DNA from 3 places in the Furfurilactobacillus sp. W61-4 genome. Region 2 is predicted to be linked to each of the others. Evidence: predicted binding sites of a transcription regulator. Region 2 holds the regulator's gene; each other region holds the start of a gene.
What was found. The regulator LexA, encoded in region 2, represses DNA repair genes until DNA is damaged. The targets are predictions, from matches to a motif close to CNAACANNTGTTNG.
Positions count from the first base shown of each region.

Region 1: AC27FN_RS02475 (Y-family DNA polymerase) is a predicted target of LexA. The motif match lies at 1,935-1,948, and genes of this name have one in related genera.
Region 3: dinB (DNA polymerase IV) is a predicted target of LexA. The motif match lies at 1,758-1,771, and genes of this name have one in related genera.

Region 1 is NZ_BAAJNZ010000001.1:500,138-504,634, reverse strand. Features, by position in the region: gene AC27FN_RS02485 (hypothetical protein) at 1-269, opposite strand, end outside; gene AC27FN_RS02480 (acetyl-CoA carboxylase) at 250-582, opposite strand; gene AC27FN_RS02475 (Y-family DNA polymerase) at 575-1,894, opposite strand; gene AC27FN_RS02470 (DUF3114 domain-containing protein) at 2,176-3,222, opposite strand; gene fucP (L-fucose:H+ symporter permease) at 3,415-4,497, opposite strand, start outside.
Region 2 is NZ_BAAJNZ010000001.1:183,886-188,382, forward strand. Features, by position in the region: gene AC27FN_RS00950 (RNA-directed DNA polymerase) at 1-377, shown strand, start outside; gene AC27FN_RS00955 (hypothetical protein) at 758-1,411, opposite strand; gene AC27FN_RS00960 (nucleoside 2-deoxyribosyltransferase) at 1,699-2,139, shown strand; gene lexA (transcriptional repressor LexA) at 2,229-2,858, opposite strand; gene AC27FN_RS00970 (DUF896 domain-containing protein) at 3,108-3,347, shown strand; gene AC27FN_RS00975 (YneF family protein) at 3,442-3,666, shown strand; gene AC27FN_RS00980 (ABC transporter ATP-binding protein) at 3,793-4,497, shown strand, end outside.
Region 3 is NZ_BAAJNZ010000004.1:60,589-65,085, forward strand. Features, by position in the region: gene AC27FN_RS06005 (DHH family phosphoesterase) at 1-495, opposite strand, end outside; gene dinB (DNA polymerase IV) at 581-1,717, opposite strand; gene yajC (preprotein translocase subunit YajC) at 1,861-2,337, opposite strand; gene ruvB (Holliday junction branch migration DNA helicase RuvB) at 2,414-3,421, opposite strand; gene ruvA (Holliday junction branch migration protein RuvA) at 3,455-4,051, opposite strand; gene mutL (DNA mismatch repair endonuclease MutL) at 4,075-4,497, opposite strand, start outside.

The DNA.
Region 1 (4,497 bases), 320 kb from region 2:
AGTTGTCCATCGCTGCGGTGGGAGAGGCATTGAATGCTAACCTGTTGGCGTTTGGCAAATGCTTGCGCCAAGATTGTTGTAATGGTGACGGCGCTTTGCTGTGGCTTGGCCAGGTGTTGCTCGTGCTTAACTGCCGCTTCTTTTTTAAGGGCACTTGTATGATCAGAAAGATAATATCCCTGCCATTTAAGCATCCCACGATCGACATAATCATGATCAAAGAACGCTTGAACGACTTTAGGATCATATTTATAAGGTTCGTTCTTCATCGACATCTTTCTTTCGTTGAATGATTCGCTGGGAGCGTGGCCAGCGCTGACCAGTAAAACCTTTAAAGTGTTGCGTGAGTTGCGTATGCTGTTGGATACCATTGATGATGGTTTCCAGATAGCCTAAATCATGGCGTTCGATTGTATGCAATGGTGTCGATCGGGTCCGATGTGCCTGTTGGCGAGATTCAAAAAAGAAATTGTAAGTTTGATCATAAGAATCATCGACGATAAGTAACCAATAGCGAACCCGTGGTGCACGGACGAATAGGGCGTCAATACGGTCGCAGATAAGGTTGAGATCATTAGTCATAAGCGTTGCCTCCGTTATGGCCACCCACCAACGCTGTCCGATTGGTTGCTGTTCCACCAGGCAATGTGCTGCGGGCAAAGATTGCGGACCGGAATCCGAAACGTTCACGCAGATAATCCACCATGGCTTCAAACCGTTCATTTTTTTGTTGACGCTGAGGATCGACAAACAGATCAAGCTGTTGGCCGGTGTTGGGGCGCAGATAACTGGTATAAACCGCAACATTACGTATTGTTTGGCCCGCCCAGTGATCGTGAAAAATGGTTAATAACGCCGCGACCAGTGGCTGATTATGGTCGGTTGGTTCAATTCGCATGGCTTGGTGAAAACCATCACGTCCGTCTGTTTCACTGGCGGCATAAGAAAACCCGATGCTAAGGGTGATGCAACCGGCGAGTTGGTGATGGTGGCGCAATCGTGCGCCTACTTGTTCGCCGATTTCTTTAATGACGGTTTCAATTTCATTCTGATTATTATAGTCACGTGGAAGCACCTGGGAGTTGCCGATACTGGCTTCATGAACCGGAACAAGTTGCCGTAATTGTGAGCGATCAATCCCCCAAGATAAGGCAAATAATTGGGTTCCGATCACCCCTAGTTCGGCCTTTAAGGCGTAAGGATTGTAATGTGCAAGCTCGTCCATAGAGTGAATTCCCATTCGATTGAGGTGTTGTGCAGTGCGCCGGCCAATGCTCCAAACATCATCAAGTTTAGTGATCGGCCAGATTTTTTCAGGAATCGTCTGATAGCGGATTTCACCAATTAGATCAGGCGCGTGTTTGGCATACAGGTCTAGGGCTAATTTGGCTTGAGCGGGATTTTCACCGATGCCAACCGTCACATAAAGTCCCAGTTCGCGTCGAATAGTATCTTGGATCAAATGAGCAACTGTCAACGGCCGGTCACCAAATAAACGCCAGGAGTGGGTTAAATCTAGGATTGATTCATCAATGGAGTAGGGCCACAAATCCTCGTCGGCCACAAAGCGACAATAAATATTATTGATTTGTAAATTACGCTTGATGTATAGATTCATACGCGGAGGGACGACGAGAATATCTTCATCTTGCGGTAAGTCTCGTTGGCGCGAAACATTGGCTTTTAGTCCATAGCGACGTTTGGCTTCCGGAGAAGTTGCTAAAATCAACCCGCCATTTGTGTTGGCTTGTTCACTCATTACCACTAAACACGTGATCAAGGGGTCTAAATCACGCATCGACGCTTCAACACTGGCGTAAAAAGATTTGTTATCAATCAAAAAGAAGACCCCGTGCGGTTCTTTTTGATCGTCGTAGTCATACGTTTTGTCCATTAAGATCACCTCACATCGGGCTAAGTATGTGTTGATAATACAAACATATGTTCCCTTATGTCAAGAGTAACCATTTTAAAAAATATGAATGGCACAAAAATGGGGCTGTAACATAACGCCGTTTTGCCAAAACGAAAATAGCACTGTTTCCCGAACTCTCGGGAAGCAATGCTAGTTATGTTGGATGGAATTGGCCGTAGCTTGGCGCGCATTATTGAGGCAATGTTCGTCTCACATATACTCATGTCACAAGCCCTTAAAAATAAGCTTAGCAGAGTGCATTAATGGTTGGCTTGTTCAACGGCGGCATCATATTGCTGTTGTAACAATGTGATTGCAGCGGGTTCACTACGCGGAGCAGTGTAGGGTTTCATGGCTAAACGCCGAACCATTGGATCATTATCACCATAGTGAACATCAAATAATTCGTGCACACTATCTGTTTGACCGTAATCGTTATGATCCGCATAGTTGAACGAAGCCCCGTTGATAATGGCGTTTCGCTCCTCGATCGTTAAGTTACGAACATAATTGGGGACATCTGTGACCGTCGCTAGTTGTGCCAAGGGAACAACCAAAAAAGTTGGTATGGGCACAGGTGTAATGATGAATTCACTGTGAAAATTGACTAACCGTTTAAAGTTCGCGGTGGGCAATGCTGGTAAAACACCGCGGGCTAACATTTCAGGCACCTTATTGTGTAGTCTTGATGAACTAGCTTGACTACTAGCTTGACCGTGTCGCCGCGCATCTTGATCAAAATTAATCAGGGCTTCTAGGTCAGTTTGCCCAGTTTGTTGAAAATTCTGTCGAATATAAGCGACGTTATGTGCATCAATATAATAACGCAGTTGATGAACAATTCGCGTATTTGAATCATCCAGCGCTAATCCATTGGGAAACGCCGTCCGAACCGTTTGTGATAGCTGGCCCCAAAAAGCGTCGTTGGGTGCCAACTGTTCGGCAAAGTCACGATCTAAGATTAAATCGCCAGTGGTCTGGTTTAAGTGAGCGCCAAGCGTGGTCAAGACGTGGCCTAATTTATCGGCGGCGGAAAGGGTGCTAGCCGAAAATAGTTGTGAGAACAAGGGACTGCCAGCCTGGATGCTAGCCGCACGCCATGTGTCAAATTGGGTTGCCAGATTGGTGTCGTTAACTTGATGCGCAATCTGTTTGGCTAACGCGGCAATCGCTGCTTCATCCCAATGATCATGATCGGCTAAAGTTACCAATAAGTCGTATGTACCATCCACATAGTTTGGCATATTTGAGCTAGACAAACTAACGGGGGGTTGAATAAAAGAAATTAATGTTTGACGTTGAACCATGGCACAAGCCTCCTGATGTATTAGAACAAGCCTACCATAAAAACAGGGCACGAGGTGGATTTCAGGCGTTTCATTATTTTTTTAAACAAACCGAATCCACTTTCTTAGGTACAAAAAACGCAAAGTCTTTTGTACCGACTTTGCGTTTTGTCTTTCCAGATTAGAAACGAAATTAAAGCGTTGTTTGATTAATCAGTGCTCTTGAACTGTTTGTGGATGTGCTTTTTCGTAACGGTATTCGAAATAAAAGTATAAAGTAATGTATAAATAGCACAGTGCGGGTACGACAAAAGAAAATTGCATGGAGCCCGACAAATCAGAAACGATCCCTTGGATAGCTGGTACAATTGCCCCACCGATTAGCGCCATTACGATTACTGCGCCGGCTGTTTCGGTATGTTGCTTTTCATGAACTTGATCTAATGTGTGGGTATAAATTGTCGGCCATTCTGGACCAAAGAAAAAGCTAGTCATGATAGCGGCGTAAACTGCAATCATATTGGGAACCGTGAAGGTAACGATTAAGGATAAAACTCCGAGTAACGAATAGGCGACTAAGGTTCCAGTAATTGAATATTTACTCATAAAGTAGTTGGCGATTAATTTTCCAATGAACCAGGCAATGTACGAGTAAATCATGAAGGTTGAAGCAGCACTATCGGTAATCTTAGGGTTAATGTTCAAGGCTAGCCGAATCGTGAAAGACCAAACCGTGGTCTGTAGACCAGCGTAAATAAATTGGGTAAAGACCCCTTTTTTGAAGGCGTTATTATGCCAAAGATAACGTAAGGTTTCACTAAGCGCTGGTTGTTTCTCTTCAACCATGTCATTATCAGTGTTAACACGAGTGGCTTTTGCTTGCGGCATTGGCACCAAGGCGAAAGCAATCAGCATGATTAAAAGTACAATCAGAATGTACTTATATGGACGTAATGTTAGCTGCAGCATTTGTTCGCCGTATACGATTCGTGCAGCACCGTGCATATGCGCCATTTTTGCGCTTAGATTACCAACGGCGCCAAAGATTAGAAATTTACCTAGTAAAATACCCGTGATATCACCGAGTGGTACCAGAGTTTGGGAGATGTTGAGGCGCAGGGTAGAAAACTTTTTCGGTCCTAACATCGAACTATAAGTGTCACTAGCCGTTTCTAAAAAGCTAAGGCCGATCGCAATCGCAAAAATAGCGACCAAAAACATGCTATAAGTGGCCACGCGCGAAGCGGGGAAGAAGAGCGAACAACCCAAAATATAAAAGATGAGTCCGGTCATAAT
Region 2 (4,497 bases):
ACTTTGCTGATTCTGATTTGGAAGCTTGGTACTTCTATGTTCTTTCAAAAGCTGGTGTATCCGCTGAGACTATGAAAGTTGTTTCTCGGTACCTAAAAGAGTGCACCGACCCGAGCCCAATTGTGTTAACCGTATTAACGAAACCTCATAGCAAATCCGCCAACAGGAAAATTGAAGATGCTCTTGTGGCGAGAGTAACTGACTGGCAGAAGATTTCACAATCAAAGTGGTGGCTCCCACTGAGTCAGCTTTGGGTTGCAACTGAGAGAAATGTTGACAGTCGGGAAATTAGAAAATTATTTTTATCAAGCAATAGTTCGCAAATTCAATGGGACAAGCTGGGGGTCATCGAATATTTAACACGTTATGTAAAGTAGTATCGAATCCGGAATTCTAGTTTACTAGTTTGGGCTTCTTGCACTTGAATGATTCCAAAAGGCCGCCAACCAATGACGACCAACCAAGTATATTTGCGTGCCAATTCAGTACCATTTCATCTAAGTTCAGCCAATTTCAACCGTTTCAATCGCACCAATAATGCTGTTAAATCAATAATCCAGCGACATTCAAACCGTCAGGTTACAACTCGAAATCCGTCGAACCCGTGTTGAGCGGGCGCGCAGGTTCAATTCCTGTACTCTCCTTAATTTAGGCCGCTGCTAAGCGGTTGCTAAGCAAAGAAGAAAAGTGAGCTAATTCCTGTTTGGTAAGGAATTAGCTCACTTTTTTGACGCGATGAAGTTGACACTAGCCGTTTTTATTTTGTGAAATCAGTGACCGTTTGTCCATTTTTGGCGCTGTAAAGAACTTTACCATCTTGGTCCGGACTAACTAAGTTAATCGTGTAATCGGCCTGAAGTGATTTGCTGACGTTGGCTGACGATTTTCTGAAATTTTCTGTTAATGTTGGCCATTGTGCTTGTTCAGCTTGGCTTGGCGTCGCCTCAAGTGCTTCTAACGCCTTAACCGTATCAGCATTAGTTGGCGTGATGGTATATGTTTTACTATCAGCCGCAAAAGTTACTTTCCCAAAATTGGCGAAAGCCGTGCCAAGTTGCTTGGTCATCTGCTGTTCAGCGTTAGCACGGGCCGCACTCTTTTGTGATTCCGTTTCGCCGTTAATGACGGTTCCAGTAGGGTTAAATGTTGAGGCGGCCTTAGTTAATGAGGATTGCTGAGCGGCCTTTGTTTGCGAACTGTTTTTTTTCTGGGAAACGGCTGCTTTCTTGGCCTGTTGTTGTGCCTGGCGATGTTGAGCCGGTAAATGAATTGCACCATAGCCGGTGGCAAGGGCAAAAATAACCACTAAAAGAGTGGCAAATCGCCAAGTGTGATAACTCTGGATAGAATTGAGTAAATAAAAAATCGCCAAAATTAGGGCAATGCCGCCAAAAACTGTTAAATAGATCATGCCAAATCCTCTTTCCGTAACTTTTGCTGAAGCTATTTTACCATGTTAACTCTTAAGTAAAAAGTGAACTTTTTACAATTAGGATTAGTGTGTCTGGTTAGGTAACCAAATCATTGTTTTTTAAAAGAAGCGGTTGTTAATCATAATGTTCTTGAATTAGAACGATAATTAGTTTAACCAGTGCAAATTATTTTTAAATGAGGGTAAACTAAAAACAATTGAGTTTTAGTTTACACAGATGTTCGTCTTTTGATATAATGGCGATACTAATTTGAGGAGGCAACACATTGAATTCAATTTATTTAGCTAGTCCATTTTTTGATGAAGCACAAATCGATCGGGTTAAGCGGGTTGAACAAGCGCTTGCGGATAATAAAACCGTTGGGGACGTCTTTAGTCCACGCTTATCACAATTTCCAGATTTAACATTTGGCAGTGAGGCATGGCAAACAACGGCGTATCAACATGATTTAGACCACTTAAATGCTGCAGATGCGATTGTCGCGGTGGCAGATTTTATTGATGATTCGGTTGATAGTGGGACAGCATTTGAAATCGGCTATGCAGTGGCTCAAGGGAAGCCCGTTGTGTTGTTACATGAAAAGTCGGGATTAGTCAATTTGATGTTGATTCAAGGTGCAACAACTTACGTCACCGATGCGCTGACCATTAAGACCCTGGATTTTAATGATCTGCCACACACGACCTACACCGGTGATATCCAATAACTAAGCGATGTTTTTAATGATGAGTAAACAAAAATCCCTCCACTAAATGGAAGGATTTTTTGTTTAGCTCTGTTTATAAATGGAGCGGACTAGTAAATGGCATCTCGGTATAAACCAACAACTTTACCTAAAATGGTCACATTGTTTAGAATAATTGGCGCCATTTCGTCATTTTCGGGTTGCAAGCGGTAATGATCCGATTCCTTGAAGAAACGTTTACAAGTGGCTTCGTTTTCGTCCGTCATGGCAATGACAATATCACCATTATCCGCATTTTGCTGGCGACGAACGATCACGCGATCGCCAGTCAAAATGCCCATGTTGATCATACTATCTCCACGAATCGTTAACATGAAAAGGTCGCCATCGTAGTCAGATAATTCTGGCGGGATCGGGAAGAAGTCCGTCGCTTCTTGAACTGCTAAAATTGGTTCACCAGCGGCGACCACACCGAGTAAGGGGATTTCATTAGGCGTTGTTGAGACACCTAATGCGCTTAAACCGTCATCGGTTAGTTCAATGGCTCTGGGTTTAGTTGGGTCTTTGACGAGCAGACCTTTTTTTTGTAAGCGGTCAATATGACCATGCACCGTCGAAGTTGAGGATAGGTCAACAGCCTCGCCAATCTCACGGACAGTCGGCGGATAACCTTTCTCGCTGACCCGGTCGTAGATGAAACGAAGGACCGCCATCTGTTTACTTTCTGCATTCTTTGACATTTCTGATACCTCATTGGATTTTTTACGAACATTAAGTTCTAGCATGATGTTGCTGATTAAACCCAAGGTGGGTAGGAAGTTTGACCTTCTCAACACTTGCTGATACATCAAATTTAGCACATGAAAAACGTTGGGTCAAACAAATGTTCGGTCAGCGATGAATCTTTTGGGAAATGCGGAAACCAAGCGTATAATAAAATTTAAATATTGATGGTGGATGTTCCGATCCGCCAGTAAAGGAGACCAGCAATGGATGCAGAAAAACTGCGCGCACGGATAAATGAATTGGCTCACAAAGAGAAAAGTGACGGATTATCTGAAGCTGAAAAAGCCGAACAAAAGAAATTGCGGCAAGAATTTCTTGCCAACTTCAGAAAAGCGTTTAAGTCACAGGTTGAAATGTTACAGGTGTTTGACGATGACGGTAATGAGGTGACCCCAGAAAAGGTTAAAAAAGTTCAGCGAGATAAAGGACTGCGTGATGATTAATTTAGGATCTTTTTATAGGTAAAGGGTTTTCAAGCGGTCCTTACTTGTGTAATATAGTTTGATGTAAATCATTATTGTAAAGGGGGGTATCTTGATGTCGACTGGGTTATGGATTTTGATCGTGATTATTGCCGCGATCGCCGGTGTAATTGGCGGCTTTTTCTTTGCACGCCGTTATATGCAAAACTACCTGAAGAACAATCCTCCGATTACTGAAGACATGTTACGCAGCATGATGCTACAAATGGGGCAAAAGCCTTCTGAAAAGAAGCTGAAGCAGATGCTAGCAACAATGCAGGCACAATCACGTAAGAGCTAATGTTAATGTAATTGATTAAACGGGCGGATTAATTTCTGTCCGTTTTTTTGTCTAGTTACACAAGCCCGCTGTCTGCGCCTAGCCCAGACTGATTTCACCTTGGTCGTTAAGAAAGTAGGGATCACTTTGTCAATTTTTAGAAAATTAGCGTGGTATTTTAAGCAAGAACGACGCCTCTATTTTTGGGGTGTGTTCGGTCTATTGATGACGGCTGTGCTAGGGATTATCCCGCCACGAATTATCGGGGATTTAGTTGATTTAATGAATCGGCAGCATTTGACGAGTGGACGACTCATCCGTGATCTTCTCTTAATGACAGTTATTGCAATAGCAGCATATGCAGCGAGATATTTGTGGCGAATATCGATTTGGGGTGGCGCCGCCAAGTTAGAAAAAACCTTGCGGGAACGCTTATATGCTCACTTTATGGTGATGGATACTGCTTTTTATCAGCGATACCGAACCGGTGATCTAATGGCGCATGCAACCAATGATTTGTCCGCTATCCAACGGGTTGCCGGTGGGGGGATTTTACAATTTGCCGATTCGATCATTACCGGAGGGACGACGCTGATTGCCATGATGGCGCTAGTCAACTGGCGGTTAACGATCATTGCAGTTTTGCCGTTACCGCTAATTGCATTGGTCGCCCGTTACTTAGGAACAAAGATTCATCTAGCTTTTGGCGAATCACAGGCTGCCTTCTCGAATTTGAACAACAAAGCGCAGGAGAGTATTGAAGGCATTAAAGTGATCAAGACGCTTGGTCAGGAGCATGAAGATGAAGCTGACTTTGAGCAACAAGTTACTAAGACGATTGCCATCAATCGG
Region 3 (4,497 bases), on a different contig from region 2:
GGTTGTATCCGAATACAAGAAACGCCCCGTGTCGCCGACAATCCCAGCATATAACGCCGCCGCAGCCGCTTGATCAATCGAAAGTTCAAAGCGATTAGCAAAGTCAGTCACCATTTCTGATGTCGAGGAAGCAGTCTCATTCACCCAGCTAAGATCACCAAAAGGTTCATCATCAGGATGGTGATCAATTTTGATCACTTCTTGCCCACGTCGCCATCGCTGATCGTCAACTCGCGGCTCATTGGCGGTATCTAGCACCAAGATAAGTGCTTCATCAAACAATTCATCACTAACGGACTCCATTTCACCCAGCCAAGCCAACCCTGGGACTTGTTTACCAACGATGTAAATCTGCTTGGTTGGAAACGCCGTCTGTAAAATTGTTGCTAATCCCACTTGTGAACCAACCGCATCTGGATCTGGTCGTTGATGACGATGAACCATGATAATCTGTTTACGTTTAATTTCCTCAAAAATCACTTTTTGAACATCCATGCATGAATCCCCTCTTGTCAATCTGGTATCTGCAAGTATAACGAAGTGCCGCGCCGATTACAAAGTGCCTCCGGTGGTAGGAACCTTAAAAAGCCTTGGACGAGGCCGGTGAGAACAATGGCAAACTTAAATTTTCAAATGTTAACGGATCAAGGTTGGTCATCGTAATGCCTAACAAACGGACTCCTTTAGTTAAATCAGCCGTGACATCAAATAAATCTTTAGCAACCTCATACAATTGAGTCGCCATATTTTCATAGTACTCAGTCTGCGTTTGTCGTTTCGTCACCGTGTTAAAGTCTGCATCTCTAACTTTGAGAACAATCGTTTTACCATGACGCTGTTGGGCATCTAGATGCGCCGTCAAATCGTTCGCTAAATGTTGCAACTGATCGCTGACATCTGTTTCATTGTTCAAGGGTTGATCAAAGGTCTCTTCACGGCCAATCGACTTACGCGTGCGTTGCCACTCGACTGGACGATCGTCACTACCACGAACGTGCCGATATAATCCATAACCTAGTTTACCGAAACGCTGAATCAAATCAGTCTCAGACCAAGTCAACAAATCGGCGCCCGTTAGAATACCTAAATCATGCATCTTTGGCACTGTTTTTTTGCCTACCCCGCGAAATTTTTCAATCGGCAACGGTGCCAAAAATCGCTCTGCGTCACCGGGCAACACGACAGTTACCCCCACGGGTTTGGCATAGTCAGAAGCAAGTTTAGCTAAAAATTTGTTGTAAGAAATACCAGTGGAGCAAGTCAAATGGACCTTTTCCCAAATTTCTGTTTGAAGTTGGTGCGCCAATGCAACCGCCGATTGAAAGTGCTGTTTATTCTGAGTGACATCTAGGTAGGCCTCATCGAAGGCAATTGGTTCAATATGATCGGTATACTCATGAAAGATTTCGTGAATCTGCGCAGAAATCGCTCGATATTTTGAGAAATCTGGTCGTTTAAAAATAGCTTTAGGGGCTAATTTTTGTGCTTCGTTGGCCGCCATGGCTGAATGGACACCTAATGCGCGGGCCCGATAATTTGCCGTCGTAACCACTCCATGTCCACCGGTTTGCCGGGGATCGCGGGCAATAATCAATGGTTGTTTTTTTAGTTGTGGCTCATCACGCTCTTCAATAGATGCGTAGAACGCATCCATATCCACATGAATAATTTTCCGGCTGGTATCGACCTGCACCGGAACTTGAATGAAGGCCGCCATTGTCAACGCTCCTCGTGATAACTTGATAGACTCATTTTAGCAAACGTACGTTCTCTTCACCAGCGATCCTAGTTAAATCAAAAAAAGATCATCGCAGAATACGATGATCACAGATGATTCACATATTTAAACTTGCCTAGCAACTAGTTAGCCTGACTGTCACTAGCTTCACTTGCTGTGTCGCTAGCACTGGTCACCGTCGTTGAGTCTGCGGCTGAATCAGCAACGCTGTCTGCGGCGCTTGTAGCTTCAGTTGTGACCTCGCTGGCTGCCGTTGCTGAAGTAGCGCTAGCTGTAGCCGTTGTCGCTGGTGTTTCAACGTGATGAATCGCTTGTTGGTCAAATGGTAAGTAGATCCCATCTACGTCAATGGTCACGATCTTCTTGGCAGCATCCATTGAATCAATAATGCCGTGTAGACCACCAATTGTGACCACGTGATCGCCAACGTGCATGCCGTTCATCATCTCTTTACGTTGCTCTTGTTGCTTGCGGTTAGGCCGTAGGATAAAGAAATAAAAGACCCCTACAAACAAAACAACCATCAAAACAGTGCTCCAAAGGCTACCACCAGCGGCACCATTTGCACCCAATAAATCGAACTTCACTAAACTTGTCAATTCATCCACCTCATTTAATTTACTCTGTAGAGTACTGTACCAAACTTACGAACCCTTGCCAAATGGATTCCGTTGATTAAGCCTCCGGTTTTGGTAGACCTAAGTGCTCATAAGCCGTCGTGGTCACTATTCGCCCCCGAGGCGTCCGTTTAATCAACCCCGCTTGCAATAAGTATGGTTCATAGACTTCGGCAATCGTATCCGCTTCTTCGCCAATATTGGCTGCCAAAGTGGTTAAGCCAACCGGGCCGCCATTGTAATACTTAATCATGGTTGCCAATAACTTTAAATCTACTTCATCTAGTCCCCAGTCATCCACACCTAACACAGTTAACGCATGATCGACCATTGCTGCATCGATCGCCGATTGACCGGCAACTTCGGCGAAATCACGGACCCGTTTTAATAGACGGTTAGCAATCCGTGGCGTTCCCCGAGAGCGACGCGCAATTTCATGGGCCCCTGTCTTCACAATCCGAGTAGCTAAAATATCCGCAGAACGTAACGTAATTTCTTCTAAATCGGCCGTCGTGTAATAATCCATATGCTCAACAATTCCGAAACGATCTCGAAGTGGTGCCGATAGCAACCCGGCTCTTGTGGTTGCCCCAATTAGGGTAAACGGTGGCAACGGAAAATGAACGGGGTGGGCGGTCGGCCCTTGCCCCACGACAATGTCGATAAAAAAGTCCTCCATTGCGGAATACAGCATTTCTTCGACAATTTTAGGCAAACGATGAATTTCATCAATGAATAAAATATCTCCGGGCTGTAATTCGTTTAATAGGGCAATGACATCCCCAGGTCGTTCAATCGCTGGCCCACTGGTCGTCTTGATTTGAACATGCATCTCATTAGCAATGACCATCGCTAAGGTAGTTTTACCTAAACCAGGCGGTCCGTACAACAAAACATGGTCCAATGATTCTTCCCGACTTGTCGCCGCGCTGATATAGACGCTTAATTGATGTTTAACCGCCTCTTGACCAATATATTGAGCCAGGGTCGTTGGCCGTAAAGAACGTTCTAATGAAGCCTCTTGATCATCTGTAGGTTGCGTTGACATTAATTCATCGTCCATGATTCAGCCCTCCTCTCTTACGCATGATAGCCTTGGCTACGCGTGGGTTAATTCCCGCAAGGCAGCACTCAGGTACTGATCGGTCGTTAACTGTTCTAGGTTTGCGAGCTTATTTGCGACGTGTTTAACTTCACGACTACTGTACCCTAAAGCCGTTAAGGCGGCCAGTGCGTCATCTAAGGCTCCGTTATCTGAAGCATTAACTGGCGCCTCGGCTACTGGGTCTATCCCTAAATCAGCTAACTTGCCGGCCAAGTCCAAGACGATTTGTTGCGCCGTTTTTTTACCGATCCCCGGGAATTTAGTCAAAAAGGTAATATCATTTGTTTCGATTGCGTTCACCAGGCCATCGTGATCCTCATTAGCCAAAATGGCTAACGCACTCTTAGGCCCTATCCCAGAAACGTTCAATAGTTTTAAGAACAGCCGTTTTTCCGCTTGATCAACAAACCCGAACAAACTCACTTCGGTCTCCCGAATTGCCTGATGGACGTAAATCCGAATTGACGTCTCCGCATCAACTTGAAAGCGGTAAGGATTGGCCGTTTGAATCAGATACCCCACCCCGTTAACTTCCAAAACGACATGGGTGGGTGTAACTTCCGTAATTTGACCAACTAGATATTCATACATACTGTGACCCTTTCGTGAGCTAATTAAAATTCATGTTCATCAAATTCAGCCCAAGACTCGTGAGAATCTTGAATCCGTTTAAACATTTTTTCCATATCAGCATTCGTGAAATGAACCAACACTGGCCGACCATGGGGACAATTGAATGGGTTTTCCGTCTGACTCAAATCATGTAATAAAGCTTTAGCCTGGCGCTCATCTAAGTGATGATTGGCCTTAATTGACCGTTTACAGCTCATCATAATCGCTGTTTTTTCGCGGAATTTGGCAACGGTCAACTGTCGATCGCTGAGCACCCAATCCACCATTTCACGAATCGTAGACGCTTCTTGGCCTTCAATAAACCACGTTGGGTGCTGCCGGACAATAAAAGAATTGTGTCCAAATGGCGATAAAAATAAGCCCAGCTGCTCCAATTGTGGTTTTGCTGCCGTAATCTTCAATAC